Regions from separate parts of the Streptomyces sp. NPDC048603 genome, predicted to be linked through region 2. Evidence: riboswitches for the same ligand, from Rfam matches in the RefSeq annotation. Region 2 holds a riboswitch; the other holds the start of a gene.
The links. A riboswitch is a leader RNA that binds a small molecule or an ion and turns the genes downstream of it on or off. The one in region 2 is predicted to bind glycine.
Positions count from the first base shown of each region.

Region 1: linked by a shared signal. The riboswitch ahead of gcvT (glycine cleavage system aminomethyltransferase GcvT) and the one ahead of gcvP (aminomethyl-transferring glycine dehydrogenase) in region 2 are both predicted to bind glycine.

Region 1 covers NZ_JBICVY010000027.1:549-15,488, forward strand. The annotation lists gene ACGFQ9_RS37860 (thioesterase family protein) at 1-675, opposite strand, end outside; gene ACGFQ9_RS37865 (trimeric intracellular cation channel family protein) at 752-1,408, opposite strand; gene ACGFQ9_RS37870 (ABC transporter ATP-binding protein) at 1,535-2,662, opposite strand; gene ACGFQ9_RS37875 (ABC transporter ATP-binding protein) at 2,659-3,744, opposite strand; gene ACGFQ9_RS37880 (ABC transporter permease) at 3,765-4,766, opposite strand; gene ACGFQ9_RS37885 (ABC transporter substrate-binding protein) at 4,884-6,665, opposite strand; gene ACGFQ9_RS37890 (ABC transporter permease) at 6,690-7,685, opposite strand; gene ACGFQ9_RS37895 (enhanced serine sensitivity protein SseB C-terminal domain-containing protein) at 8,196-8,936, opposite strand; gene ACGFQ9_RS37900 (enhanced serine sensitivity protein SseB) at 9,000-9,737, opposite strand; gene ACGFQ9_RS37905 (AAA family ATPase) at 9,851-10,555, opposite strand; glycine riboswitch at 10,825-10,927, shown strand; gene gcvT (glycine cleavage system aminomethyltransferase GcvT) at 11,136-12,251, shown strand; gene gcvH (glycine cleavage system protein GcvH) at 12,331-12,711, shown strand; gene glyA (serine hydroxymethyltransferase) at 12,736-13,992, shown strand; gene ACGFQ9_RS37925 (L-serine ammonia-lyase) at 14,362-14,940, shown strand, end outside.
Region 2 covers NZ_JBICVY010000005.1:4,393-19,332, reverse strand. The annotation lists gene ACGFQ9_RS12930 (NAD-binding lipoprotein) at 1-1,185, shown strand, start outside; gene ACGFQ9_RS12925 (CPBP family intramembrane glutamic endopeptidase) at 1,270-2,007, opposite strand; gene ACGFQ9_RS12920 (glutamate-cysteine ligase family protein) at 2,196-3,707, opposite strand; gene ACGFQ9_RS12915 (hypothetical protein) at 4,224-4,823, shown strand; gene ACGFQ9_RS12910 (DUF5999 family protein) at 5,077-5,283, shown strand; gene gcvP (aminomethyl-transferring glycine dehydrogenase) at 5,407-8,292, opposite strand; glycine riboswitch at 8,495-8,594, opposite strand; gene ACGFQ9_RS12900 (PRC-barrel domain-containing protein) at 8,717-9,094, shown strand; gene ACGFQ9_RS12895 (DNA polymerase IV) at 9,114-10,556, opposite strand; gene ACGFQ9_RS12890 (MerR family transcriptional regulator) at 10,625-11,275, opposite strand; gene ACGFQ9_RS12885 (bifunctional nuclease family protein) at 11,477-11,950, opposite strand; gene ACGFQ9_RS12880 (MerR family transcriptional regulator) at 12,004-12,735, opposite strand; gene ACGFQ9_RS12875 (FHA domain-containing protein) at 12,785-13,612, opposite strand; gene ACGFQ9_RS12870 (DUF881 domain-containing protein) at 13,802-14,716, opposite strand; gene ACGFQ9_RS12865 (small basic family protein) at 14,727-14,940, opposite strand, start outside.

The DNA.
Region 1 (14,940 bases), on a different contig from region 2:
GAGGTCGAAGGCGGTCGGCGGCAGGGCGTCGACGGCGAGGAGGAGGGACAGCGGGTCGGCGTCGCGGCCGTCGGCGAGTTCGAACCACGCGCGCATGTCGCCCTTGCCGGAGGGGGCTCCGACGGCCCAGCCCGCGGTCGCCGGGTCCAGGCGGAGGCGGAGCCGGTCCACGATGGCGGTGCTGCCCGGGATGGGCGCCGGGCCGGCCTCGGCGCCGAGGCAGTGCTCGTACGCGGGGATGGCCGGCGGCAGCGCGGTGGTGCGGACGTCGTCGGGCAGGGCGTCCAGGTCGCCGTAGGAGGCGAGGACCCGGATGCGTTCGATCTCCGCGCCCGTCTCCGGGTCGTACTGCAGCAGGCTGGCCTGGCCGGTGGAGAGGGTGCGGCCGGACCGGACGACCTCGGTGCGGATCACCGCCGGGCCCGGCACCGAGGCGCTCAGGTAGTGCGCGGAGACGGTGAAGGGGTCGGGGTGCGGCAGGGCCGCGGAGAGCGCACGGCCGACGAGGGCGAGCAGGTAGCCGCCGTTCACGGCGCTGATGATCGTCCAGCCGGCGGAGAGTTCGGCGTCGTACACCCCGGGCTGGTCCGCGCGCGGAGTGACCGCGGTGTCGCGGTCGAATTCGCTGTCACCGATGGGTGCCGAGGTGCTGGTGTCGGCCGCTGCGTGCGTCATGGAGCGACCGTACACCGTTCTATTACTAAGCGGTAGCTTTTTGAGGGCCCGGCCCCGGCCCCCGCGGCTTCCCCTTCTACGGCTCCTCCTTCACCGACGAGCGGCGGTTCCAGGCCAGCGGGGCCTTCCAGTGCAGCCGCATCGCGCCCAGCCGCAGGACGAAGGTGGTGATCACGGCGATGGCCGTGGTCATGGTGTCGAGCGCGTCGAAGGCGATGAACAGCGCGACCATGGTGGCGCCGACCAGGGCCGGCACGGCGTACATCTCGCGGTCGCGGAGCAGCGAGGGCACCTCGTTGGCGAGCACGTCGCGCAGCACACCGCCGCCGACGGCCGTGGCCACACCCAGGGCCGCCGAGGCGGTCAGCCCGAGTCCGTACTCGTACGCCTTGGTCGTGCCGGTCACGCAGAACAGCCCGAGACCCGCCGCGTCGAAGACGTTGATGGCCCGGTTGATCCGCTGGACCTCGGGGTGCAGGAAGAAGACGATCGCCGCGGCGATCAGCGGGGTGACGAAGAAGCTGAGCTCGCCGAAGGCGGCCGGCGGGACGGCTCCGATGACGAGGTCGCGGAAGAGGCCGCCGCCGAGCGCCGTCACCAGCGCGAGGACCGCGATGCCGAAGACGTCGAAGTTCTTGCGTACGGCGAGCAGGGCGCCGGCGGTGGCGAAGACGAAGATGCCCGCGAGGTCCAGGGCGTGCTGGATGCCGGGCGGGAAGAGATCGTGAAGCACCGGCCCATTGTGTCCCGGTCGGGGCCCGGCCCTGGAATGCGGGCCTCCGCACACGCCCGCGCGGCGGGGCGGGTGGCTGGTCCACCCGCCCCGCCGCGCGGTCGGTGCGGTGCGTTGCGTACGGCGTCAGGCCGAGGGAGACGGGGCCGGAGCCTCCGCCGCCTCCGGGAGGGCCGCGTCGCCCGGCGCCTGGTCCGGGCCGTTCTCCGGGTGGTGGCAGGCCACCTGGTGACCGGTCTTCAGCGCCAGCAGCGGGGGCTCCTGCGTCTTGCAGATCTGCGTCGCCTTCCAGCAGCGCGTGTGGAAGCGGCAGCCGCTCGGCGGGGCGATCGGCGAGGGCACGTCGCCCTTCAGCAGGATCCGGCCGCTCTTCGCCCCGCGCCGGCGGGGGTCCGGGACCGGGACCGCCGACAGCAGGGCGTTGGTGTACGGGTGCATCGGGGACTCGTAGAGCGAGCTGCGGTCCGCCAGCTCCACGATCTTGCCCAGGTACATGACCGCGATGCGGTCCGAGACGTGCCGGATGACCGAGAGGTCGTGGGCGATGATCACGTAGGTGAGGCCCAGCTCCTCCTGGAGGTCGTCCAGCAGGTTGACCACCTGGGCCTGGATCGACACGTCCAGCGCGGACACCGGCTCGTCCGCGACGACCAGCTTCGGCTTGAGCGCGAGCGCGCGGGCGATGCCGATGCGCTGGCGCTGGCCGCCGGAGAACTCGTGCGGGTAGCGGTTGTAGTGCTCCGGGTTCAGGCCCACCAGGGACAGCAGCCGCTGGACCTCCGCCTTGACCCCGCCCTCCGGGGTGACCCCCTGGAGCTTGAACGGGGCCGAGACGATCGCGCCGACGGTGTGGCGCGGGTTCAGCGAGCCGTACGGGTCCTGGAAGATCATCTGTACGTCGCGGCGGAGCGGGCGCATGCCCGAGACGCCGAGGTGCGTGATGTCCCTGCCCTCGAACTCGATCTTTCCGCCCGTGGGCTCCAGCAGCCGCGTGATCAGCCGGCCCATCGTCGACTTGCCGCAGCCGGACTCGCCGACCACGCCGAGGGTCTCACCGCGGCGGACGTCGAAGTCGATGCCGTCGACGGCCTTGACGGCGCCCACCTGGCGGCGCAGCAGCCCCTTGCTGATGGGGAAGTGCTTGACCAGGCCGGTCACCTTGAGCAGGGGTTCCGGGGAGGCCGCGGACTGTGCGGGAAGCGTCGCGGCGCCGCTCTGCTCGGCGTCGGCGCCCGTCTTCTTGATGTCGGTCACAGCTTCGGCGCAATCTCTTCGGTCCAGATCCGGGTCCGCTCCTCCTGCGACATGTGGCAGGCGGACCAGTGCCGGTCGCCGTCCGGGGTCACCAGCTCCGGACGCACCGTCCGGGTCAGGTTGTCCTTCGGTACGTCGGCGTACGGGCAGCGCGGGTTGAAGGCGCAGCCGCTCGGGATGTTGATCAGGCTGGGCGGGGAGCCCTTCACCGGGATCAGGCGCTCGGTCTGGTCGCGGTCGATGCGCGGCATCGAGCCGAGCAGGCCCCAGGTGTAGGGGTGCTTGGGCTCGTAGAACACCTTCTCGGCGGAACCGCGCTCCACGCACCGGCCGCCGTACATCACCAGGATGTCGTCGGCCATCTCGGCGACCACCCCGAGATCGTGCGTGATCATGATGACGGCGGAGCCGAACTCCTTCTGCAGGTCCCGGATCAGGTCCAGGATCTGCGCCTGGACGGTGACGTCCAGGGCGGTGGTCGGCTCGTCCGCGATCAGCAACTCGGGGTTGTTGACCAGGGCCATCGCGATCATCGCGCGCTGGCGCATGCCGCCGGAGAACTCGTGCGGGTAGGCGTCGACGCGCTGGCCCGGCTCGGGGATGCCGACGCGGTCGAGCATCTCGACCGCCCGCTTCTTCGCGGTCTTCTTGTCGACGTCGTGGTGCGTCCGGTACGCCTCGATGATCTGGTGCCCGACCGTGTAGTACGGGTGCATGGCGCTCAGCGGGTCCTGGAAGACCATCGCCATCTTGCGGCCGCGCAGCCGGCGTACCTCGTCGGCGTCGGCGCGGAGCAGCTCCTCGCCGTCGAGCCAGACCTCGCCGCCGATGGTGGGGCGGCTGCGCGCGTTGCCGGTGCGGTGCAGACCCATGAGGGCCAGCGAGGTCACCGACTTGCCGGAGCCGGACTCGCCGACGATGCCGAGGGTCTTCCCGCGCTCCAGGTCGAAGGAGAGCCCGTCGACGGACTTGACCAGGCCGTCGTCGGTCGGGAAGTGGACCTTGAGGTCGCGGACGGAGAGGAAGGCCTCCCGGGTCTCGCCGCCGGTCTCACTGCGGGGCCCCGACTGCTCCGGGATCAGGGGGGTGGTGCGGTTCTCGGTCACGTCAGCCTCACGCGCGGGTCGATGACGGCGTACAGCATGTCCACGATCAGGTTCGCCATCACGACGAAGAGCGCCGCGAGCAGGGTGACACCCATGATCACGGGCAGGTCGCCGTCCCTGATCGCGCCGACTGCCGCCGTGCCCAGGCCCTGGAAGTTGAAGGTGGTCTCGGTGAGGACGGCGCCGCCGAGGAGTCCGCCGAAGTCCAGGCCGAACATGGTGACGAGCGGGGTGAGGGTGGAGCGCAGGGCGTGCTTGCGGATGACCACCCGCTCGGTGAGCCCCTTGGCGCGGGCCGTGCGGATGTAGTCCTCGCCGAGCACCTCCAGCATCGTGGCGCGGGTGATGCGGGCGTAGGTGGCGGCGAAGAGGAAGGCCAGGGTGACCCAGGGGAGGATCATGCTGTTGAGCCAGGCTGCCGGGTCTTCGGTGAGCGGCCGGTAGTTGGAGACGTCCAGCCAGCCCAGGCCGTAGACGAGGACCGCCGGGGCGAGCATGCCGGTGAAGAAGATCGGCAGCGAGACACCGGCCAGGGCGCCGACCATCACTGTCCGGTCGATCGCCGTCCGGCGTTTGAGTGCCGAGATGACGCCGGTCATGACTCCCGCGAGGACCCAGATCACGGCCGCGCCCAGGGCGAGCGAGACGGTGACCGGGATACGGTCCAGCATCATGTCCCACACCGGCGTCTCGCTCTTGAACGAGTAGCCGAAGCAGGGGGCCGGGCAGTGCGTCGTGTCGACGCCGTTGTCGTAGTCCCGGCCTGCGACGATGCCCTTCACGAAGAGCAAGTACTGCTCGGAGATGGGCTTGTCGAAGCCCATCTTCACGCGGATGCCCGCCAGGGCGGTCTCATTGGTCTCGCGGCCGGCGTACATCAGCGCGGGATCGGACCCGGTGATCTTCGGCACCGCGAAGAAGATGCCGAAGGTGACCACGGAGACCACCAGCAGCGTGGCGACGACGTTGAAGAGTCGCCGGATGAGGTAGACGAGCACTGCAGTCGGCCGCCAGGGCCGGCGGCCGCCGCCCCTTGTGGGGACGGCAGCCGCCGCCTGCGGCCTTCACCTGCCCTTCGGACTAGCGCATGTGCGGTGAAGGCACGTGCCTGACTGTTACTTGACGACGCCCACGGTGGCGAGGTCGATCTTGCCCAGGGACTCGTTGAAGTAGACGTTCGTCAGACGCGGGTTGTGGTAGACGAAGGCCTTGTCGAAGTTGATGGGCAGGTACAGGGCCTTCTCCATCACCTTCTTGTTGATGTCCGTGTAGAACGGCGCGGCCTCTTCGGGGGTCTTGGCGGCAGCGGCGTCGTCGAACAGCTTGTTGATCTCCGGGTCGTTGATCTCGGAGTAGTTGTTGTTGCCGTTCGGCAGGATGAAGGAGCCGTCGACCAGCGGCTGCAGGAAGCCCGCGCCGGAGTTGTAGTCGGCGCCCCAGCCCATGACGATGATGCCGTAGCCCTTCTTCTTCACGTTCTCGGGCGAGCCGATCGTGGAGGAGGAGAGCTTGCCGTCGTACTGGTCGATCTTGGCCTTGATGCCGACCTTGTCGAGCGCGGCCTGCAGGGACTCGGCGGTCTTGACCTCGGCGGCACGGTTGTTGCGGACCGCGATGGTGGTCTCGAAGCCGTCAGGCTTGCCGCACGCCTTCAGGGCCTCCTTGGCCTTGTCGGTCTGCGGCTCGCCCTTGGTCAGGCCCCACGGGTCGTAGGACTTGTCGGAGCCGGGGATGCCGGGCGGCAGCATGTTCGCGCCGAGGTCACCGGAGGTCGGGCCGCCACGGGCGGTCTGCAGGGACTTCGGGTCGGCCGCGTAGATGACGGCCTTGCGGCACTCGATGTTGTCGAACGGCGCCACGGTCTGCGGGAAGACCATGTAGCGGATGTAGCCCGTGAACGGGTTGTCCGCGTGCTGCTTGAGCTTCTCGTCCTTGAGGACCTTGTTCTTCGCCGCGGTGAGCAGACCGGTGCCGTCGACCGCGAGGTCGATGTCGCCGTTGAGCAGGCGCTGGTCCATGTCCTCGGCGTTGGTGGTCACCGTGAAGGAGACCTTGTCCGGCAGACCCTTGCGGATCGTGTCGGTCTTCGGGTCCCAGTGCTCGTTGCGGACCAGGGTCGCGCCCTTGCCGGCGGTGAAGCTCTCGACCTTGTACGGGCCGGTGGAGACCGGCTGGTTGGTGTACTTGGCGCCGGTGTCCTTGGCCGCCGGGACCGGCGAGGAGGACGGCATGGCCAGCAGGTAGCTGAAGTCCGAGTTTGCGGACGCAAGGTTGAAGACGATGGTCTTGTCGTCCGGCGTCTGGACCGACTTCAGACCCATCTTGTTCGGGTCGGTGTCCTTGTACGGGCCGGGGTACTTCTGGCCCTGGTCGAGGACGTCGATCAGGTACGTCGGACCGCCGGACAGCACGTCCTGCGCGAAGACGCGCTCGATGCCGTACTTGATGTCCTTCGAGGTGATCGGCGTGCCGTCCTCGAACTTCACGCCGTCCTTGAGCTTCAGCGTGTAGGTCTTGCCGTCGTTGCTGATCTCGGGCAGCGACTGCGCGAGGTCCGGGACCAGCTTGGTGCCGTCCTTGCCGGGCTTGCTGTCGTACGCGAGCAGCTGGCGCACGTACAGGCGCTGCATGTTCCACACGAAGCCGTAGTAGGCACGCGCCGGGTCGAGGTAGTCGACGTCCTGCGGCGACCAGAGCTTGAGCTCGCCGCCCTTCTTGTCGGACGCGTTCACGACGCCCTTGGTCGCGGCGTCGAAGGCGGCACCGGAGGCGCCGCCCTTGTCGGCCTTGGTGTCATCGCCGTCGCCACCGCACGCGGCGGTCAGCGACAGAGCGGCGATCACTGCGGTGATCGCGAGTGCCTGCTTTCTGCGGATCACGATGGGTCCAACCTCCATGAGTGGGTGAATCGTTGAAGCGGTTCAGCTGCCCTTGGGGTCGAGTGCGTCACGCAGCCCGTCCCCGAAGAGGTTGAACGCCAGGACGGTGATGAAGATCGCGAGACCGGGGACGACCATGAACATGGGGGCGTCCTGGTAAATGGGGACGGCGTCGGACAGCATCTTTCCCCACGACGCGGTGGGAGGCTTGACGCCGGCACCGAGGAAGCTGAGGGCCGCCTCCGTCAGGATGTTGGTCGGGATGATCAGCGTGGTGTAGACGAGGATCGGCGCGACCAGGTTGGGCAGCAGCTCCTTGATCAGGATGTAGCCCCGTCCGGCGCCGAGGCTGCGGGCGGCCTCGACGTACTCGCGCTCGCGCATCGAGATGGTCTGGCCTCGGACGATGCGCCCGATGTACGGCCAGCCGAAGAAGCCGATGACGATGACCAGGACGCCCATCCGGACGCCGGTGCCCTCGAAGCCCCAGACGGAGTTGGGGACAACGGAGACCAGGGCGATGGTGAAGAGCAGCTGCGGGAAGGCCAGCAGCAGGTCCATCACCCGGCTGATCAGTGCGTCGACCCAGCCACCGAGGAAGCCCGCGAGGGCGCCCAGCAGGCTGCCGATGATCACCGAGACGAAGGCGGCCAGGAAGGCCACGGTCAGGGAGATGCGCGCGCCGTAGACGATCCGGCTGAAGATGTCGCGGCCGTTGACCGGCTCCACGCCCAGCAGGTAGTCCGAGCTCATGCCCCCGAAGGAGCCGATGGGGGTGCCGAACTCGGGGTCGATCATCTCCTCGTGGAACTCGTTGGGCGGGTGGCCCAGCAGGCTCACGATCTGCGGCGCGAAGACCGCCACCAGGACCAGGAAGATCACGACGATGCCGCCGGTCAGTGCGACCTTGTCGCGCTTGAGCCGCATCCAGGCGATCCGGCCCGGTGAGCGGCCTTCGATGGCCTTGGCTGGGACGTCGGCTACGGCAACGGCCGCGGGTGCTTGTTCCGCGCTCGTGTCATGCAGTGGTGCCGTCATCGTGGTGGGGACCCCTCTCGGCCGACGGGTGAGCCGGCCCATGCCCGCCGCTGTGGCGGCGTTGGTGCGGAGTGGCGCTGTGAGTGCGAGTACAGGGCAGTGCGATTGCTGCAGAGTGCTGCGAGTGGTACGGCGAACGGTGGTGCAGTAGGTGCTGCGGATGCCGCGTGCGAACTGCGCGCGCCGACCCCTCGGTTGGGAGGACTGATCGGCTCTTGGTGGGGGAGTCTTCATCGGGCCGTCGACCAGCCGCCAGACCCGCAGATGAATGGATGCGCAACCGTGATGTGAGGGTCGGGTTCCCGTTATCCGGACTTCATTGCCGTCTCAGCGGAGCAACACAGTCCGTTCGGTACGGAAGTGGACATCGTGCCCAACTGTCGCCAGCTGTGCGTTATTTGGGCCCAAGGACCGCCCAAATCCGGACAACACAAAGGCCGCACAGAACGATCTGTTCCGTGCGGCCCGATGCCGGCGCGCGGACCACCCCGGAGGGGGTCGCGGGATGTCTCAGTAGCCGGACGCCTGCGCCTCGCGGTCGTAGAAGGGGCGCGCCTGGGCCCTCAGCCACATCGCGACCGGGTCGTGCTCGTCGGCGAGCGCGACCGTGCAGACCGGCACGCCCTCGGGGACGGCGGTCACCGACTGGCGCATCATCTCGCGCACCGACTCCAGTGCCGCGGGCGAGGCGTCGTACAGGTCGAGCCCGACGGCGAGGTACGGCTGGCCGAGGGCCGGCTGCACCCAGGCCCGGCGGAGCGAGCGGACGGCGGGGGTGCGGTGCGCGTGCTGGGTCAGCAGCCCGTAGAACTGCGGCAGCTCCAGCGCGGGCTCCGAGAGCCGCAGCGGCCCGGCCGGCATCCGGTCCAGGCCGGTGGCCACGCGGCGCAGGTCGGCCCAGGGGATGCCGAGGCCGCCGCCCGGGTCGTGCGGGTTGATCCACAGGCCCCAGCGGTCGGGGTAGAGGGCGCGGGCGATGTCCCGGCCGGTGACCACCTCGTACGCGCGGTTCCAGCCGCTCGCGGCGAGCTCCTGCGGGGAGGTCACACAGGGCGCGTAGCCGAGCCCCTCGACCTCCATGCCGCCGTACTGGGCGTCCGGGGAACCGGGCTGCCCTTGCCAGAGCAGCATCCACAGCCGGCCCTCGCCGAGCGCGTGCAGCAGTGACTCATAGCTGTCATAACGCCCGGGGGCCACCTGGCGCAGCATGTGCTCGACCCGCCCGGCCGCGGCCGTGCCTGACGCACTCACCCGGTACCCCTCTTCGTCTCTTTGTCCGCCCGTCAGCCCGGAAGGCCACCAGCTTACGGGTGCCTAGGGCAGATAGAACGGGCGCACGCGCTCGCGGATGTGCTCGGCCACCAGATCGTCGGTGGCGTCGAGCAGGATCAGGTGTACCGGCCACGGCGGCTGGACCCGGTTCAGGGCGCGGGCCAGGGCGTCGAGCGGGACGTCCCGCTCCTCGGGCCGCTGTCCCAGCAGACGGACACCGATGTAGAGCTCGGGGGCTCCGCCCTCGACGCTGGCGAGGCAGCGGTGGGCGGAGGCGACGACGCCGGTGGCCCGGAACTCCTCCCCCGCGGCGGCGAGGAAGTCGACGGGGTCCTCCTGCCAGTCCGGCTCGAACAGCCGGACCCGGCCTCCGCTGGGGCCGCCGTACGGGACCTGGCCGGCCCGGCAGAGCTCGGCGACGGCGGGCGGCGGCAGCGGGACGCCGACGGCACCCTCGGGGTTCAGGGCGATGCCGAGCTGCGGGGGCAGGCCGCGGGCGAACTCGGCTGCCGGGGCGACGGCGAAGTCCATGCCGGGGCCGGCGCAGGCGAGGAACTGCTGCTCGCTGGAGTACACGGGGACGTAGGCCGCTCCGCCGATGTCCATGGTGGGCAGCCGCAGGCTGGCGCTGTCCGGCCCGCCGCCGGCCGGCAGGGGCACCCAGACACTGCTCCGGGCGAGGACCTCCAGAATGCGGGGCCCGGCCTCCGGGTCGCCCAGCGCGGCCCCCAGCACCTGCTCCAGCTCGTTGGCGGGCCAGCCGCCCTCCTGCCCCTGCATCCCTGCGCCTCCCTGCTCCTGCGTTCGTGCCCGAGGTTAGAGCACCGCCCTGCGGCACGATCGCCCACACCTCGGCGGAGGTGCCCGCACCGGGCCGGGGCCGGCGGGACCGGCTACCCGCGGAAGGCCATGCGGGTGAGGCGGTTGGCCGCGGCGCGGTCCAGGAGGGTCGCGGAGGCGCAGCCCGCCGGGAGCCGGCCGGCCGCGACGGAGCCGAGCAGCCGGCCGACGGCGCCCCGGTGCCGGGCGAAGGCGTACGCCGTGACGCCCCGGCCCCGGGCCGCCTGCCCGGACAGCGCCTCCGCCGGGCTTGCGTCCAGCAGGACCAGGTGGAGGTCGCGGCCCCGGCGCCGGGCCGCGCGGGCCAGCAGGCCGCGGACCCAGGCCTGGGTGCCGCAGTCGTGGACCACCACGGAGCGGCCGGAGCGCAGGACCCGGGCCAGGCCGGCGTAGTGCGCGATCCGGACCAGCGGGCGGTACAGCCCGTAGGGCAGGGCGGCCGGCATCCGGTGCTCCCAGCGCTCGCGGACGTCCTGCGAGTCGATGGCGGCGTCCTCTTCCGCGACCGTCCGCTTGATCAGCGTGCTCTTGCCGCCGCCGGGCAGCCCGGACACCACCACGATGTCGCCCTCGGCGAAGCCCAGGCAGGACGGGCCCGCGGCGCGGCCCCGCAGGTCGCGGACCGCGGTCACGGGGGCCGTGCCCTCCGCCGCCCGCGCCGGGACCCCGCGCTGCACCGGTACGCCCGCCGCCGCGGCCGACGTCGCCGCCGCCGATGCCGCCGCCGTCGCCGTCGCCGTCAGTCCGAGTCTCCGCACCGCACTCGCCTCCCCCGAATCGGGTCACCGGGATTCACCAGGAGTTCCCAGGACCCTTTCCCACTGAGTGTAAAGAGACGGTAATCCCGCGGTTCCGGTTCCGCCGGGCCCGTCCGGCCTTCGAGACCGCGGGAGGGCCGTCGGGCAGCCCGGCGGGCGGGGTCGCGGGACGTGGCCTCCCGCACACACTTCCGGGCCCGGCCGCCCATCCGGCCGCATCCCGTGCAATGATGTGCGCCAACTGGACACCCAACTGCATACCGGCCGCTTGAATCCGCGCGGGAGAGTCCCGGCAGCCCCTTCGAGGGCGCCGGGCGCCGAAGGAGCAAGAACCTCCCTTGAATCTCTCAGGCCCCGCACCGCGTGGATGAGGCAGATCTGAAAAGCGAGCCGCGCTCCGCCGCGGTTCCACCCAAGGTGCAAGCCGAGCCCGACCCCGTACGCGATCCGGTCCACGGGTGACCGATCCGGTTCCGTACGTGACAGAGACTCTCGGCGAACCTCTCAGGTTCCGATGACAGATGGGGAGGATCGTCCTCGTCATGTCATGCCGATGCCCTGGGACCTGGGAGCCGTACCGATGAGCAATGCCCCCCGTCTGACCGCGCTCGACGCGCTGCACCGTGAGCTCGGTGCCACCATGACCGACTTCGCGGGCTGGGACATGCCCCTGCGGTACGCCAGTGAGCGCGACGAGCACAACGCCGTCCGCACCAAGGCGGGCCTGTTCGACCTCTCCCACATGGGCGAGATCACCCTCACCGGCCCCGAGGCCGTCAAGGCCCTGGACTACGCGCTGGTGGGCAACATCTCCACGGTCGGCGTGGGCCGCGCCCGCTACACCCACATCTGCCGGGAGGACGGCGGAATCCTGGACGACCTGATCGTCTACCGCCTGGGCGAGACCGAGTACATGGTCGTCGCCAACGCCTCCAACGCCCAGATCGTGCTCGACGCCCTGACCGAGCGCGCCGCCGGCTTCGACACCGAGGTCCGCGACGACCGCGACGCCTACGCGCTGCTCGCCGTCCAGGGCCCGGAGTCCCCCGGCATCCTCAAGCAGCTGACCGACGCCGACCTGGACGGCCTGAAGTACTACGCGGGCCTGCCCGGCACCGTGGCCGGGGTGCCCGCGCTGATCGCGCGCACCGGCTACACCGGCGAGGACGGCTTCGAGCTGTTCGTGAAGCCCGAGCACGCCGTGGCGCTGTGGCAGGCGCTGACCGAGGCGGGCGCGGACGCCGGCCTGGTCCCGTGCGGCCTGTCCTGCCGGGACACCCTGCGCCTGGAGGCGGGCATGCCGCTCTACGGGCACGAGCTGACCACCGCGCTGACCCCGTTCGACGCGGGCCTGGGCCGGGTCGTGAAGTTCGAGAAGGAGGGCGACTTCGTCGGCCGCTCGGCCCTGCAGGCCGCCGCCGAGCTCTCCGAGACCAAGGCCCCGCGCAAGCTCGTCGGCCTGATCGCGGAAGGCCGCCGCGTGCCGCGCGCGGGCTTCGCGGTGGTCGCCGGCGGCCAGGTGATCGGCGAGGTCACCTCGGGCGCCCCGTCCCCCACCCTGGGCAAGCCGATCGCGATGGCGTACGTCGACGCGGAGCACGCCGCGCCCGGCACCTCCGGCGTCGGTGTGGACATTCGAGGTACCCATGAGGCGTACGAGGTCGTCGCGCTGCCCTTCTACAAGCGGCAGAAGTGACGCCGTTCCCTTCCGGGACCCGTCTCACGTTTCAAGACCAACGTTCATCAGCACTCCCCTCATCCAGGAGAATCAGGTCATGAGCAACCCCCAGCAGCTGCGCTTCACCAAGGAACACGAGTGGGTCACGGAGGTCGACGCGGACGGCGTCGCCACCGTCGGCATCACCGAGTACGCGGCCAACGCCCTCGGTGACGTCGTCTTCGCCCAGCTCCCCGAGGTGGGCGACACCATCACCGCCGGCGAGACCTGCGGCGAGCTGGAGTCCACCAAGTCGGTCAGCGACCTGTTCGCCCCGGTGACCGGTGAGGTCACCGCGGCCAACCAGGACGTCGTGGACGACCCGGCGCTCGTGAACACCGCCCCGTTCGAGGGCGGCTGGCTGTTCAAGGTCAAGATCACGGGCGGCGAGGACGACCTGCTGTCCGCCGACGAGTACACCGCGTTCACCGCGGGCTGACCTCCCACCACACCAGGGATAGAGATGTCTGTACTGAACACCCCTCTGCACGAGCTTGACCCGGACGTCGCCGCCGCCGTCGACGCCGAGCTCGTGCGCCAGCAGTCGACCCTGGAAATGATCGCGTCGGAGAACTTCGCTCCGGTCGCCGTCATGGAGGCCCAGGGTTCCGTCCTCACCAACAAGTACGCCGAGGGCTACCCGGGCCGCCGCTACTACGGCGGCTGCGAGCACGTCGACGTGGTCGAGCAGATCGCCATCGACCGGATCAAGGCGCTGTTCGGCGCCGAGCACGCGAACGTGCAGCCCCACTCGGGCGCACAGGCCAACGCCGCCGCGATGTTCGCGCTGCTCAAGCCGGGTGACACGATCATGGGCCTGAACCTGGCCCACGGCGGTCACCTGACCCACGGCATGAAGATCAACTTCTCCGGCAAGCTCTACAACGTGGTCCCGTACCACGTCGGCGAGGACGGCCAGGTCGACATGGCCGAGGTCGAGCGCCTGGCCAAGGAGTCCAAGCCGCAGCTGATCGTGGCCGGCTGGTCCGCGTACCCGCGCCAGCTGGACTTCGCCGCCTTCCGCCGGATCGCGGACGAGGTCGGCGCGTACCTGATGGTCGACATGGCCCACTTCGCGGGCCTGGTCGCCGCGGGCCTGCACCCGAACCCGGTGCCGCACGCCCACGTGGTCACCACCACCACGCACAAGACCCTCGGCGGTCCGCGCGGCGGTGTCATCCTGTCGACGGCCGAGCTCGCCAAGAAGATCAACTCCGCGGTCTTCCCCGGCCAGCAGGGCGGTCCGCTGGAGCACGTGATCGCGGCCAAGGCGGTCTCCTTCAAGGTCGCCGCCTCGGAGGAGTTCAAGGAGCGCCAGGAGCGCACCCTGGAGGGCGCGAAGATCCTCGCCGCCCGCCTGGTGCAGGACGACGTGAAGGCCGTGGGCGTGGACGTGCTCACCGGCGGCACGGACGTGCACCTGGTCCTGGTCGACCTGCGCAACTCCGAGCTGGACGGCCAGCAGGCCGAGGACCGCCTCCACGAGGTCGGCATCACGGTCAACCGGAACGCGATCCCGAACGACCCGCGGCCGCCGATGGTCACCTCGGGCCTGCGGATCGGCACCCCGGCCCTGGCCACCCGCGGTTTCGGCGCCGAGGACTTCACCGAGGTCGCCGACATCATCGCCGAGGCCCTCAAGCCGACGTACGACGTCCAGGCCCTGCGGGCCCGCGTCACCGCGCTGGCCGAGAAGCACCCGCTGTACCCGTCGCTGTAACAGGCGTCGGTTCCAGGGGCCCGGCCTTGTTCTCCACAGGCCGGGCCCTTTTCCTTCCCGTGCCGGCCGTACGCCGGCGCCGTGCAGGGCCCTGGGCGGACCCGCACGGGTCACGCGCGGGCTCCACGCGGACCCGACCGCCCCGGTACCGGACCCGCAGCCCGGCACCGCACCCCTCCAGCAGCACACCGGCCGGCCTCGACGGCGGCCGGAGAGCGTGAGCCGATTCACGCCCGGCCGACCCCTCACGGCCCCCTTCCGCAAGCGAGTCGTTCACGTCGGCGCGATACGCTCGTCTGCCGGACAAAATCCACAAAAATCACCTCTCCTGCCCTCCCACCCCACGAGCAGACAAGGGAGTCCGCCACCGTGGCCATTTCCGTCTTCGATCTCTTCTCGATCGGCATCGGTCCCTCCTCCTCCCACACCGTCGGGCCGATGCGTGCCGCCCGCATGTTCGTGAACCGGCTCAAGAAGGACGGCCTGCTCGCCCAGACCGTCTCGGTCCGGGCCGAGCTGTACGGCTCCCTGGGCGCGACCGGCCACGGCCACGGCACCCCCAAGGCCGTCCTCCTGGGTCTGGAGGGTTACTCCCCGCGTACGGTCGACGTCGAGAAGGCCGACGACGAGGTCGAGCGCATCCGGCAGAACAAGAGGCTGCGGCTGCTCGGCGCGGAGATAGGCGACGTGCACGAGATCGACTTCGACGAGCCGAACCAGCTGATCCTGCACCGCCGCCGCTCACTGCCGTACCACGCCAACGGCATGACCCTCTTCGCCTACGACGAGGCGGGCGCCCCGCTGCTGGAGAAGACGTACTACTCGGTCGGCGGCGGCTTCGTGGTCGACGAGGACGCGGTCGGCGAGGACCGGATCAAGCTCGACGACACCGTGCTGAAGTACCCCTTCCGCTCCGGTGACGAGATGCTCCGGCTGACCCGCGAGACC
Region 2 (14,940 bases):
GCGGCCGAGCTCGCCGGCGGATCCGGGACCTGCGTCCTGAGCCACGACGAGATCCTGGCCCGGCTCATCGTGCAGACCTGCCGTCAGCCGGGCCTTCCCCTCGTCTACCTGGAGCTCCTCGACTACGCGGGCGACGAGATCTACATGACCGAGGAACCCCGGCTGGCCGGACGGACCTACGGAGACGCGCTGCTCGCCTATGACACCTCGTCGGTCATCGGCCTGCGCGCGGCGGACGGCTCGCTCCTGCTCAATCCTCCCTCCACCACCCCGATCGGCCCCGGCGACGCGGTCGTCGCGATCTCCCGCGACGACGACACCGTCGTCCTCGGCGGCGGCCCGCCCGCCGCCGACCCGTCCGCCGCCGACCCTTCGGCCATCACCGCGCAGGTGTGCCACCCCGCCCACCCCGAGTCCGTGCTCCTGCTCGGCTGGAACCGGCGGGCGCCGCTGGTCGTCGGGCTGCTGGCGCAGTACGCCGCCCCCGGCTCTGTGCTGGACGTGGTGGCCACGGATCCCGCCCCCGGTGACGGGCCCGGCGCGGGCCTGCTGAAGACCACGTTCCGGGACGGCGACGTCACCGACCCGGAGACACTGCGCGGCCTGGACGTCGGCCGCTACGACCACGTCGTGGTCCTCGCCCACGAGGAGGAGGGGGACGCCGAGGGCTGGGTGTCCGACGGCCGGACCCTGGTGACCCTCCTCCACCTGCGCGAACTGGAACGGACCCTGGGCCGTGAGATCCACGTGGTGGCCGAGATGAACGACGACCGCAGCAGGGTGCTCGCCCCGGTCAACCGGGGGGACGACTTCGTCGTCAACGGCCGCCTGATCGCCCTGCTGCTCACCCAGATCGCCGAGAACCGCGACCTCGCCCGCCTCTTCGACGACCTCTTCTCCCCGCACGGCAGCGAGATCTCCCTCCGGCCGGCCTCCGGATACGTGCGCCCAGGCACCGAGGTCGCCTTCCGGACGGTGGTGGAATCGGCCCGCCGCCAGGGCCACTCGGCCATCGGCTACCGGATCCACGGGCAGTCCACCCGCCCACCGCGGTTCGGGGTCCGCATCAACCCCGCCAAGGCCGACCGGATCACCTTCGCCCCGGGCGACAGCGTCATCGTCGTGACGGGCAGCCGCACCGCCCCCGGCCCGGCCACCCTGCCGCAGTGCGCCGCGGCACGGTAGGAGCCGGCCGGGGGGCTAGGCCGCGTCTTTTGGATCAGGCCGGATCAGCCCGCCACGGGCCCGGCATGATCCGAAAGACACGGCCTAACTCCCGCCGGGGGTGGGCAGCCAGCCCACCTTTCCGGCGAGCAGGGCGTACCCGCCGAAGGCCACGATGTCGAGCAGGGAGTGCGCAACCACCAGCGGGCCCACCCGTCCCCACCGCCGGTAGAGCAGGACGAACACGGCGCCCATCACCGCGTTCCCGATGAACCCGCCGATGCCCTGGTAGAGGTGGTACGAGCCGCGCAGCAGCGAACTGCCCAGCAGCGAGGCCCTCGGCGACCAGCCCAGCTGGTCCAGTCGGCGCAGCAGGTAGGCCAGCACGATGACCTCCTCCACCACGGCGTTCTGCACGGCGGAGAGGATCAGCACCGGGAACTTCCACCACACCTCGGGCAGCGCCTCCGGCACCACCGTCAGGTTGAACCCGGAGGCCCGCGCCCCCAGGTAGAACGCCAGCCCGGCACTGCCGATGCCCGCCGCGACCAGCGCTCCGCGGGCCAGGTCCGGCCCGGGCCGGCTGCGGTCGAAGCCGAGGACGCGCAGCCCGCCGACCCCTTCCCGGGTCAGCAGGTGCGCCACCAGCAGGACCGGCACCAGGGCGGTGGTGATGCCGAACAGCTGCCAGGCCAGGTCCAGCCAGGGCCGGCCGGGGGCGTACGAGCCGTTGAGCGTGGCGGCCTGGTCCTTGAGCCCGCCGGGCCGGGTCAGCGAGCCGATGAAACTGATCAGGGAGGAGACACCGCTCGCGCCCAGCGACAGGGCGAGCACCAGCAGCATCTCGGTGCGCAGCAGGCTGCGCCGCCCGTCCTCGCGCAGCTCCTCCAGCACCGGTTCCGCCCGCACGCCCCGCTCCCGTCCCGTGATCCCGTTCCGATCACCCCATACTGCCTGGCCGACGGCGGAAGGGGGACCGGAGGGAGCGGCGAAGGGAGCGGGGAGGAGATCGGGGAGAGGATCAGGGACGGTCACCCGGGCAGGTCGGGAAGCCCCACCGGCCAGGTGTGGACGGGGTCGCCCTTGTGCATCAGCTCGCTGTAGCGCCGGGTGGTCGCGGCCAGTGCCGCGTCCCGGTCCAGGCCGCCGGCCAGTCCCCGGTGGTAGGTGTCCACCTGCCAGGTGGACCCGTTCACCCGCCGCCGGCACCGTTCCTCGATGATGCCCAGGTAATGGTCCCGGTCCGCCGGCTCGATGCCCCACGCGTCCAGTCCCGCGGCGGCCATCGGCAGCAGCTCGTCCAGGACCAGCCGGACCGCCGGTACGCTCGCCAGCCCGCCCGAGCGGCCCCGCCGCGGCCAGCGGAGCCTGGCGTCGATCCCGTAGCGGCACGCGGCGTCGAAGTTGGCCTCGGCCTCCGCGAAGGGCAGCCGGCTCCACACCGGGCTCTTCTCGTCGGCGAGGGTGCGGACGAGCCCGTAGTAGAAGGCCGCGTTGGCGACCACGTCGGTCACGGTCGGACCAGCGGGCAGCACCCGGTTCTCCACCCGCAGGTGCGGCAGCCCGTCGGCCACCCCGTACACCGGCCGGTTCCACCGGTACACCGTGCCGTTGTGCAGGACCAGTTCCTGCAGGCTGGGCACCCCGCCCTCGGCCAGCACCCGCAGCGGCTCCTCCTCGTCGCAGATCGGCAGCAGCGAGGGGAAGTAGCGGACGTTCTCGGCGAAGAGCTCGTACACCGAGTCCACCCAGCGCTCACCGAACCAGGTCCGCGGCCGCACGCCCTGCGCCTGGAGCTCCGGCGGCCGGGTGTCGGTGGCCTGCTGGAACAGGGGCGGCCGCGACTCGCGCCACAGCTCCCGGCCGAACAGGAAGGGCGAGTTGGCGCCGACCGCGATCTGCACCGCCGTCACGCACTGGGCCGCGTTCCACACGTCCGCGAAACGGCCCGGGGTGACCTGCAGGTGCAACTGGACGGAGGTGCAGGCGGCCTCCGGCACGATCGACCCGGCGGTCCACCTGACCCGCTCCACCCCGTCGATGTCCAGGTGGAAGTCCTCGCCCCGCAGCATCAGGATCTGCTCGTTGAGCAGCGAGTACCGGTCCACCGCGGAGAGGTTCGCGGCCACCAGGTCGGCCTGCGAGATCGTCGGAAGGATGCCGATCATCACCACGCCGGCGTCGACCTCGGCGGCATGCCGGTGGGCGTAACCCAGTCCGGCACTGATCTCCTCGGTGAGCTGGTCGAAAACCCGTCCGCCGAGCCGGTGCGGGAGTATGTTGAGCTCCAGGTTGAACATTCCCAGTTCGGTCTGGAAATCCGGACTCGCTATCCGCTCCAGAACCTGGGCGTTCACCATTCTCGGCAGACCGTCGGAACCCGCCAGATTCAATTCGATCTCAAGACCCATGAGATTCTTGGGGCGATCGAACCTCTTCTCGGCCAGAAGCTGCTCCAGTCCCTCCAGGCACTCGTGGAGCTTCCTCCGATACCGTTGCCGATCGGACAGGTCGAATCCGCCTGCCACGACCTTCTCCCCCATCGAAGCGTCCCTCCTCGAGCGGGCCCCACCCGGCCACCCGGGCGCGCGCGTTACGGTCGATGATGCCCCGGGGGCGCGATCCCTAACGCGGAGGGGGCGCGACGGCCGGGGAGCGTACGCCGGTTCGGCCACACCGGCGCGCCGCCCGCGCCCTGGCACATTCACCCGGCACCTTGCCGGATGCACATTGCCCGCCGGACTTGCCGAAGTTCGGGCGATCGCAATACCGATGCTTTCCAGCCGAGCAGGCTTCGGGTAACCTCCGAGGTCAGCGCGAGTCTTTCGCGCGCTCTCGGCATGAATTCCAGGACAGCGGGACCGGTATGCGCCTTGTCGGCAATTGACGGGACGGCTAGCCGAAACACCGTGTGAACACATGTCGTATAAACTCCGCAGACTGGGCACAGAGTTGGCGCGCGGCCATTGCCCCACAGCCCCCCTCTGGCCCCAGAATGCGACAGCGCCCTCCGCACGCACTGTTCTTCCCACCGGTCTCCCAAGTGAGAGGCGACCCACATGCCGCTGCATGTCCCCCCGGCCCCCGCGCCCGCCCTGCGCAGCGTTCTCGCGGCACTCGGTTCCCCCACCGCCGTCCGCGACGATCACACCCCGGCCCTGCGCGCCCTGCAGGGACCGGTGACGGCCGAACTCCCGCTTCCCGTCCATGTCCTGGACCGGGTGAGCGCCGGAGGCCGGCCACCCCGCACCCGTCTGGCGGCCTGGCGGTTCCTCATCCGCAGCGGTGACCGGTTCGTGGCCGCCGCCGACACCCGTCTCACCCCCGACGGCTGGGCCTTCTCCCACTTCTTCGAGGGGCCGTACGTCGCGGCCACCGAACGGGCGCTGCGCCAGGCCGAATCCCTGAGTGCGCTGGGCGCCTCCTACCAGCCGCGGCTGCTGTCCGTACCGGAGCTGTACATGCTGACCCTGTGGCTGCACGGGGCACCCGGGGCGGATCCCGCCGGGGGCCTGCCGGACGCCGCCGACCTGCTGGTCCCGCTGGCACCGGCCCCGCCCGGGATCGCGGCGTACCGGCCGCATCCGTTCTCGGAGCTGCTCCCGGTGATGACGCACCGGCTCACCCCGCCCGCGCTCGCGGGTGAGGCGGCCGCCTGACCCGGTTGCCCCATTCGGCCTAGTCCCCCCGGGCCAGGCCATAACCATCCGAATTGGCAGGGGAGTTGAGCTGAACCGCCCGCACGAGTGATGCGTCATCAATCCCAGAGGACAGCTACCGGGAAATCCCTGCGGAGCAGAGCCCGCGGGGCAACACTGGGATCCTGACCAACCGCGATCGATACGGGGGGCGGCCATGAACAACGCATCGAGCCGCAGCACACAGACGACACCGCAGCGAAAGAACGCATCCATGTGCCAGCACCAGCCTGCCTGCCCATCAGCCGACTCCGCCGACCGGGAGGCCGCGCGGCCCGTGGCCAACCACCCGGAGCAGGGGTGGAGCCTGCTGTGCAACGGCGTCCTGCTCTTCGAGGACACCGGTGAGCTGCTGCCGGACGGCCAGATCATCGCCCCGCACCGCCCGCTCGCGGCGGCGCACGTGGTGAAGGCCGCCTGACGGCTCCGGACAACGGCCGAGGGGCCGGCCCGGGGATCACTCCCCCGGACCGGCCCCTCAGCCGTTCACGGACGTCGGTCGTTCACGGACATCGGTCGTTCACGGACCTGCACGGAACCAACCTCAGTTGTCGTACTCGTCCAGCGGCGGGCAGGAGCAGACCAGGTTCCGGTCACCGAAGGCACCGTCGATGCGGCGCACCGGCGGCCAGTACTTCTCGGACGCGACGACCCCGCCCGGGAAGACCGCCTCGTCGCGGGTGTACGGGTGGTTCCACTCGCCGCCGAGCGCGGCCGCCGTGTGCGGGGCGTTGGCGAGGGGGTTGTCGCCGGCCGGCCACTCGCCGGAGGCGACCTTCTCGATCTCGGCGCGGATGGCGATCATCGCGTCGCAGAACCGGTCGATCTCGCCCAGGTCCTCGGACTCGGTGGGCTCGATCATGAGCGTGCCGGCCACCGGGAAGGACATCGTCGGCGCGTGGAAGCCGTAGTCGATCAGGCGCTTGGCGATGTCGTCGACCGAGACGCCGGTCGACTTCGACAGCGGGCGCAGGTCGATGATGCACTCGTGCGCGACCAGCCCGCCCGGGCCGGTGTAGAGCACCGGGTAGTGCGGCTCCAGGCGCTTGGCGATGTAGTTCGCGCCGAGCACCGCCACCTGGGTGGCGCGCTTGAGGCCCTCGCCGCCCATCAGGCGCACGTACGACCAGGAGATCGGCAGGATGCCGGCCGAACCCCACGGGGCGGCCGAGATCGGGCCGACGCCCGTCTCCGGACCGGCGGTCGGCTGCAGCGGGTGGTTCGGCAGGTACGGCGCGAGGTGCGCGCGCACCCCGACCGGGCCCACGCCCGGGCCGCCGCCGCCGTGCGGGATGCAGAAGGTCTTGTGCAGGTTCAGGTGCGAGACGTCGCCGCCGAAGTGGCCGGGCTTGGCCAGGCCGACCAGGGCGTTGAGGTTGGCGCCGTCCACGTACACCTGGCCGCCGGCCTCGTGGACCAGGGCGCAGATGTCCGCGACGTGCTCCTCGAACACGCCGTGGGTGGACGGGTAGGTGATCATCAGCACGGCGAGCTCGTCACGGTGCTGCTCGATCCTGGCGCGCAGGTCCTCGACGTCGACCTCGCCGTCCTCGGCGGTCTTGACCACGACCACCTTCATGCCGGCCATCACGGCGCTGGCTGCGTTGGTGCCGTGCGCCGAGGAGGGGATCAGGCAGACGGTGCGCTGCTCGTCGCCGTTGGCGCGGTGGTAGGCGCGGACCGCGAGCAGGCCGGCCAGCTCACCCTGGGAACCGGCGTTCGGCTGGATGGAGACGCTGTCGTAGCCGGTGACCTCGCAGAGACGTTCCTCCAGCTCGCGGATGAGCGTGGCGTAGCCCTGGGCCTGGTCGATCGGCGCGAAGGGGTGCAGCTGGCCGAACTCGGGCCAGGTCACCGACTCCATCTCGGTGGTCGCGTTGAGCTTCATGGTGCAGGAGCCCAGCGGGATCATGCCGCGGTCCAGCGCGTAGTCCTTGTCCGAAAGCTTGCGCAGGTAGCGCAGCATCGCGGTCTCGGAGTGGTGCTGGTGGAACACCGGGTGCGTCAGGTACGTGTCCGAGCGCAGCAGGCCCTCGGGCAGCGTGTCGGCGGCGGACGCGTCCAGGGCCTCGAGGTCGGCGGTGACGCCGAAGGCGGCCCAGACGGCCTCGATGTCCGCGCGCAGGGTGGTCTCGTCGCAGGAGACGGAGACGTGGTCGGCGTCGACGGGGTACAGGTTGATGCCGGCCTCGCGGGCGGCGGCGACGACCTCGGCGGCCTTGCCCGGGACCCGCGCGGTGATCGTGTCGAAGAACGAGCCGTGGACCAGCTCGACCCCGCCGGCGGTGAGACCGGCCGCGAGCAGCGCGGCGTACCGGTGGGTGCGGCGGGCGATGGTCTTCAGACCCTCCGGGCCGTGGTAGACGGCGTACATGCCGGCCATGACGGCGAGCAGCACCTGCGCGGTGCAGATGTTGCTGGTGGCCTTCTCGCGGCGGATGTGCTGCTCGCGGGTCTGCAGGGCCAGGCGGTACGCCCGGTTGCCGTCGGCGTCGACGGAGACACCGACCAGGCGGCCGGGCAGCGAGCGGGCGTGCTTGTCCTGGACGGCCATGTAGCCGGCGTGCGGACCGCCGAAGCCCATCGGGACGCCGAAGCGCTGGGTGGTGCCGACCGCGATGTCCGCGCCCAGGGCGCCCGGGGAGACCAGCAGGGTCAGGGCCAGCAGGTCGGCGGCGACGGTGACGATCGCGCCGAGCTCGTGGGCCTGGTCGATGACGGCCTTGATCTCCCGGACGGCACCGGAGGCGCCCGGGTACTGGAGCACGACACCGAAGACGCCGCGCTCGGCGATCTCCGCGGGGATGCCCTCGGACAGGTCGGCGACGACGACCTCGATGCCGAGCGGCTCGGCGCGGGTCTCGATCACGGCGATGGTCTGCGGCAGGGTGTCGGCGTCGATGAGGAAGACCCCGCCCTTGACCTTGCCGACCCGGCGGGCGAGCGTCATCGCCTCGGCGGCGGCGGTGCCCTCGTCGAGGAGGGAGGCGCCGGAGGTGGGCAGACCGGTCAGGTCGGCGACCACGGTCTGGAAGTTGAGCAGCGCCTCCAGACGGCCCTGCGAGATCTCCGGCTGGTACGGCGTGTACGCCGTGTACCAGGCCGGATTTTCCATCACGTTGCGCAGGATCACGGGCGGGGTGAAGGTCCCGTAGTAGCCGAGACCGATCATCGGACGCAGCACCTGGTTGCGGTCCGCGAGGGTGCGGAGCTCCGCGAGGACCTCGGCCTCGGTACGCGCCGAGGGCAGGTTCAGAGCGCCGGCGCTCTTGATCACATCCGGTACCGCGGCGGCGGTGAGCTCGTCGAGGGAGCCGTAGCCGACCTGGGCGAGCATCTTCGCCTGGGCCTCGGCGTCGGGGCCGATGTGGCGCTCTTCGAAGGGGATGCCCCGCTCCAGCTGGGAGAGCGAAATGCGGTTGGCGGTCATGTACGGAGGCCTCCTGGTCTGCTGGTCTGCGCGACCTGCGAGGGGTACCACGGCGGGCACCCGGACGGCCTCCCCCTCTGTCATCTCAACCTGAGAGCTTCACCGGCTCCCGGGGGTCGCCCGGTGACGCCGGCTTTCACCGTCGGTGAGGGAGGAGTGTCGGCACCGCGGTCCCGACGTCCACCCTTCTTTCCAGAGTGGCCTCGTCCATGCGGTACGTCTGCCTGAGAGATTCCGGGGAGGATTTGCTCCTTCGGCGCCTCCGTCCCGGCTCGGTCGGAGGACTCTCCCGCACGGGGTCGACAGCCGTCACCCAGACTACCAGCGCCGTTCCCGGGCCTTCCGTGGCTCCCTCAAGTGGCCCTCTCCCCGAATATGCCCTTTCGTTGTCCTTACGGAGGAGTTGCGACCATATGGAGGGACCGTGCAGACCGACATCGATCCGCGCAGCCTGATCGGCCGCAAGGCGTTCGACCGCAACGGCGTCAAGATCGGCACCGTCGACGAGGTCTATCTCGACGACGCGACCGGCGTCCCGGAGTGGGCGGCCGTCCGCACGGGCCTGTTCAGCCGGGACGCGTTCGTCCCCCTGGAGCCCAGCGAGCTGGTGAACGACACCCTCCGGGTCCCGTTCGAGCGCGCCTTGATCAAGGAGGCGCCGGACTTCGGGGTCGGCCGCCACCTCTCGCCCGAGCAGGAGCTGCAGCTGTACCACCACTACGGCCTGGACGTGGCCCTGCCGAGCGACTTCCGCAACGGCCAGGACAGGGACTTCGGCCGGCTGGCGGGCGACGACGGCTGAGCCGCGTCCACGAGAGGACCTACGCCGCGTCCCCCGGGCGGCCCCGGGCGCCCTCCGCGGGCTCCGCCGCGCTCGCCGGGGCGGGGGTGTGCCACGGGACCGGCAGGTCGCCCGCTGCCGCCGGCTCGATCAGCGGCAGCGGCTCCGACGGCTCCAGCTCGGGGTCGTCGACCAGGAACGTCCGCACCCGGCCCGGCGGCGACCACGGCTGCTCGAAGCGGACCGTGACCCGGCCGACCCCGCTGCCCTGGACCCAGCCCGGACCGTAGAGGGCGTGCCGGACGTCACTCCCGGCCGGCCAGCGCCGTTCGACCGGGGTCTCGGCCTCCTGGACCGGTTCGGCCGTCACGGGCTCCACAGGGGCCTCGGGAGCCCCGTCCGGCTCAGCCGCGAGGGTCTGGGCGAAGAGGTCCTCCTGGGTGTAGTCCGCGAGGCCCGACACCCCCACGCCGAGCAGCCGCACCCCGCCCGTGGTGTCCACCCCGTCCAGCAGCCGGCCGGCCGCCTCGCGGATGACCGCGGGGTCGTCGGTGGGCCCGCGCAGGGTCTCCGACCGGGTCAGGGTGGAGAAGTCGTACCTGCGCACCTTGAGCACGATGGTGCGGCCCGAGTGGCCGGAGGCGCGGAGCCGGCCCACGCACCGGTCCGCCAGCCGTTGCACCTCGAAGCGGATCCGGACCCGGTCGTGCAGGTCCACGTCGAAGGTGTCCTCCACCGAGACCGACTTGGCGTCCCGCTCGGCCACGACCGCCCGGTCGTCCAGGGCCAGCGCCATCCGGTAGAGCGCCACACCGTGTGCGCGCCCCAGCATCCGGACCAGCTCGTCCTCGCCCGCCTCGGCCAGCTCCCCCACCGTGGTGATCCCGGCCCGGCGCAGGTGCTCCCCGGTCGCCGGCCCCACCCCCGGCAGGGTCCGGACCGGCATCGGCGCCAGCAGCGCCCGCTCCGTGCCCGGCTCGATCATCATCAGCCCGTCCGGCTTGGCCTCCTCGGAGGCCACCTTGGCCAGCATCTTCGACCCGGCCAGGCCCACCGATCCGCTGAGTCCGGTCACCGCCCGGATGTCCGCCCGCAGCCGCTCCCCGACAGCCCGGGCCGAGGCCGAGTCGAAGGCGACCCCGCCCGCCTCGAGATCCACGAAGGCCTCGTCCAGGCTGAGCGGCTCGACCAGCGGCGACAGCGCCCGCAGCAGCTCCATGACCTGGTCGCTGACCGCCCGGTAGAGGGTGAAGCGGGGGAACAGGTAGGCGCCGTTCGGGCAGAGCCGCCGTGCCTGGCCCATCGGCATCGCGGAGTGCACCCCAAAGCGCCGTGCCTCGTACGAGGCGGTGGCCACCACCCCGCGCGGCCCGAGCCCGCCCACGATCACCGGCTTTCCGCGCAGGCTGGGCTTCGCCGCCTGCTCGGCAGAGGCGTAGAAGGCGTCCATGTCCAGGTGGAGGATGGTCGGCGCGGCTCTCACACCCCCGATGCTGCCTCACCCCACTGACAGCCGGGTCACACGTGTCACACCGGACGGCCCGGCGGGGGTCAGACGGCCCGGTTGCGCCGGGCCGCGAGCTCGTCGGACGGGTTGTGGCCGACCAGGGTCTCCCCCGTGTCGACGCGCTCCCCGTGCAGCTGCGAGAGCGCGTTCTCCACGTCCCGCCAGACCACGCCCACCGCGATCCCGAAGATGCCCTGGCCGCCTTGGAGCAGGTCGACGACCTGGTCCGGCGAGGTGCACTCGTACACGGTCGCGCCGTCGCTCATCAGCGTCAGCCGGTCCAGGTCCGCGAAGCCGCGCTCGCGCAGGTGCTGGACGGCCGTACGGATGTTCTGCAGCGCCACCCCGGTGTCCAGGAAACGCTTGACGATCTTCAGGACGACCACGTCGCGGAAGCTGTACAGGCGCTGGGTGCCCGAGCCGTAGGCCGGACGCACGCTGGGCTCGACCAGTCCGGTCCGCGCCCAGTAGTCGAGCTGCCGGTACGTGATCCCCGCCGCGGCACAGGCCGTCGGTCCCCGGTAGCCGATCTGCTCGCGGGCCTGCCCACCGCCACCGGCCGGCCCGACCGGCGCCACGGCCGCGCATTCCGGCGACCGGCGCGCGGAACCCACCGCACTCCCGTGCAGCGGGTAGGGCCCGCCCTCACCCCGCGCGGGGACGCCCCCGGTCGTACCGTCGCCCGTGACTCTCACGCCGACCCTCCGTCCTTGACCTGCCATCTCGACGGTAGGCAGTCACCAGGGCAGCGTCAACGATCGCCACACTCGGCACGCCGAGTGATAATCACCCTGAGAGTGGTTTCCCGTGCCCTGAATCGGGGAAAGGCTACTCGAATGGGGTGGAACACCCGCCACCATGCACCGATCTCATCGATGTCACCGGTGGCCGGTGCGTCACTGGTTGCTGGTCCCGAAGTCCTCGGGCGAGATCTGGTCGAGGAACTCGCGGAACTTCTCCACCTCGTCCTCCTGCTCGTCCGGGATCGCGATCCCCGCGTCGTCCAGCACCCCGTCACTGCCGTAGATCGGCGTACCCGTGCGCAGCGCCAGCGCTATGGCGTCGGACGGCCGCGCGCTGACCTCCACCCCGCTGGCGAAGACCAGCTCCGCATAGAAGACCCCCTCCCGCAGATCCGTGATCCGGACCTCGGTGAGTTCCTCTCCGAGCGCGTCCAGCACGTCCTTGAACAGGTCGTGCGTCAGCGGCCGCGCAGGCGCCATGCCCTGCTGGGCGAAGGCGATCGCGGTCGCTTCCCCGGGACCGATCCAGATGGGGAGGTACCGGTCGCCTCCCACTTCACGCAGGAGCACGATCGGTTGGTTGGAGGGCATTTCCACCCGGACACCCACAACGTCGAGCTCGTTCACACAGCAACCCTAGGACCTGCCGTGTGGGTTTGGGTAGTCGGGGCGGCACCCGCTCAGTTCAGACGTACCCCGAGGGCCGTCTGCACCAGGGCCTCGTGCAGCCGTACGGACAGCCCGGCGAGCTCCTTCATGGTCGCCTCGGCATGGGCCCTGGTCTGCGGGTTGCGGTGCCGGCGCAGGGGTGCCACCACCTGTTCCACCAGCCCGGCCTCCCGGTCCGCGGCCGCCTTCATGGCCCGCAGGTGACGGGGTTCCAGCCCGAACCGGCCGAGATCGGCCACCAGCCTGGCCACGGCGACCGCCTGGGCCTCGAAACCGCCCTCCGGCGTCTCCGCCACCAGGCCGTACGACTCCCACTCGGCCAGCTGCGCCTCGTCCACCTCGGCGGCGGCGAGCAGCTCGGCCCGGCCCACCTTGCCGACCGTGGCCCGCTCCGGGGCACCGGAAGCCTCGTCGCCGTGCGCCGCCGGGCCCGGGATCCGGGCCGGCTCACCCGGCTCGCGCCCGTCGAGCTGGTCACGGATGACCTTGAGCGGGAGGTAGTGATCACGCTGCAGCCGCAGGATCCGAGCCAGCCGCTCGACGTCCTCGGCACTGAACTTGCGATATCCGGACGGGGTGCGCCGGGGCTCCACGAGCCCTTCCGCTTCCAGGAAACGGATCTTCGAAATCGTGACTTCGGGGAACTCGTCGCGGAGCATGGCGAGCACCGACCCGATGCTCACCAGCCGCTCCGCCGAGCCGGCGGCGCCGTTCCCGGCACCGCCCGTCGGTGTACGCAGCATGGACCTTCCCTGGGATGCCCCCGGACGGAAGCCCGGGGGGAATTCAGAGTCAGATGCCTCGCTGGCTCGCGTAGAACACCAGCCGGTACTTGCCGATCTGCACCTCGTCGCCGCTGTTCAGGGCGACGGAGTCGATCGGGTTCCGGTTGACGTACGTGCCGTTGAGGCTGCCGACGTCGGCGACGGTGAAGCCGCCGTCCGGGCTCCTGCGGAACTCGACATGCCGCCGGGAGACGGTGACGTCGTCCAGGAAGATGTCGCTCTGCGGGTGCCGGCCCGCCGTGGTCAGCTCACCGTCCAGCAGGAAGCGGCTGCCCGAGTTCGGACCGCGCCGCACGATGAGCAGCGCGGAGCCCGACGGGAGCGCCTCCACCGCGGCCTGGGCCTCGGGGGACAGCGTGGGCGACGGGTGCTGTCCGGTCACCTCGGCCTCGTAGGCCTCCAGGCCCGAGATCGAGATGGTGGACGTGGTCTCCGAGGCCCGCTCCGGCGTCAGCCCCGCCCGCAGCGGCGCGCCGCAGTTCGAGCAGAAACGGCTGGTCGCCCGGGCGCGGTGACCGCACCTGCCGCACACCTGGTCGGCCGACGCGGACGCCTCCCCGGGCCGCGGCTGCCCCGCGGAGACATGAGTGGCGTACGGGTCGGAGTCAAACCCTCCACCCGCAGTCGAGGTTGACGGGTCACCGAAGCCTATGCGTGCGGTACCGGCGGGGTCAGCGGCCGACGCGCCCTGACCTCCCGGGAGGTCGCCCTGGCCGGCGACCTCGTCCCGGAAGAGCGGCCGGTCGCCCTGCCCTTCCCCGTGACCCGCACGGTGCTTGGCCGCACCGCTTTCCTCACGGTTCTTCTTGCCGAACAACTTCTCAAACAACTTCACGGGCGATTCCCCTTGACCGAAACAGACCCGCCCGTGGGGCAGGACGAACTCCGAATGACACACCTGCCGACCCGGACATTCTCACAACGTCCGTAACCACCAGACAGTTTCCACCACGCACCGCGACTTCCGTGCGTCGACCCCCCGCAGGCTCGCGCCCACGTGGAACGCTGCGTCCTCCGTCCCGCCTCATGACGATGACGACCGAGCGTAGTCAGGCTGCTTCGCCGGCCGCAAGGCGTCAACAACGATCTTGGGCGACCGTACGACAGTGGCCGTGGCCTGCTCCTTCTCCAGCGTCTGGATGACACCGCCGGGAATGTTCAGTGCCGGTTCCAGATCCTGCGGCTTGCCGATGACCTTGAACTCGTAAGGCTGTGCGATCTTCTTGCCGTCGATGCCGACACCGCCGTCCTCGTCCGAGAAGTAGGTGTCCGCCACCACGCGCACTCCGTTGACCTGGATGGCCTCGGCACCGGCGGCCCGCAGCTCCTGGATGGCGTCCAGCAGCATGTCGGACTGCACCAGACCCTGGGAATCGGAGACCTTGAGCGTGATACCCGGACCCTGGGCTGCCACCGTACCCGCCAGGATGCCCAGTTGGCGCTCCTTCTCCACGGTTTGCCTGCGCGCCTCTTCCGCCTGGTTCGAGCTGCTCTCCAGTTCCCGGCGCTGCTCGTCCAGCCGCTGCTTCTCGTCCTCCAGGCGCTGGGTGCGCCCGTCGAGCTCGTCGAGGATGCGGACCAGGTCCTCCTGGCGGGCTCCGCGCAGCGCGCTGGACTCGGTGTGGGACCGCACCTGGATGGCCAGCCCCAGGCCGAGCACGAACAGCAGGAGCGCCACGATCAGTTGGGCGCGGCTGAACTTCGGCGGCCACAGGCCGGCCCTCAGCCGCTGCCGGCCGGTCTCCTCGGGCCCGGGCGGCGGTCCGGGCGGCGGGCTGACCCGCTCCGGCCGTTCCGGTTCCGGCTCGGGCCGCTTCGGCTCGGGCCGCATCGATTCGGGCCGCATCGACTCGGGCCGCTTCGACTCGGGGTCCGGCCGCTGCTGCTCCGGCTGCTCCGGCTCGGGAGTCCCCTCCGGGGGAGTGTCATGCGTACTCATCGGACCGCCCTCACGCCCGGAACACGTGCCTGCGGATGGCCGCGGCGTTGGAGAAGATGCGGATGCCGAGGACGACGACCACACCGGTGGACAGCTGGGCGCCGACGCCCAGCTTGTCGCCGAGGAAGACGATCAGCGCCGCCACCACGACGTTGGACAGGAAGGACACCACGAAGACCTTGTCCACGAAGATGCCGTCCAACATCGCGCGGAGACCGCCGAAC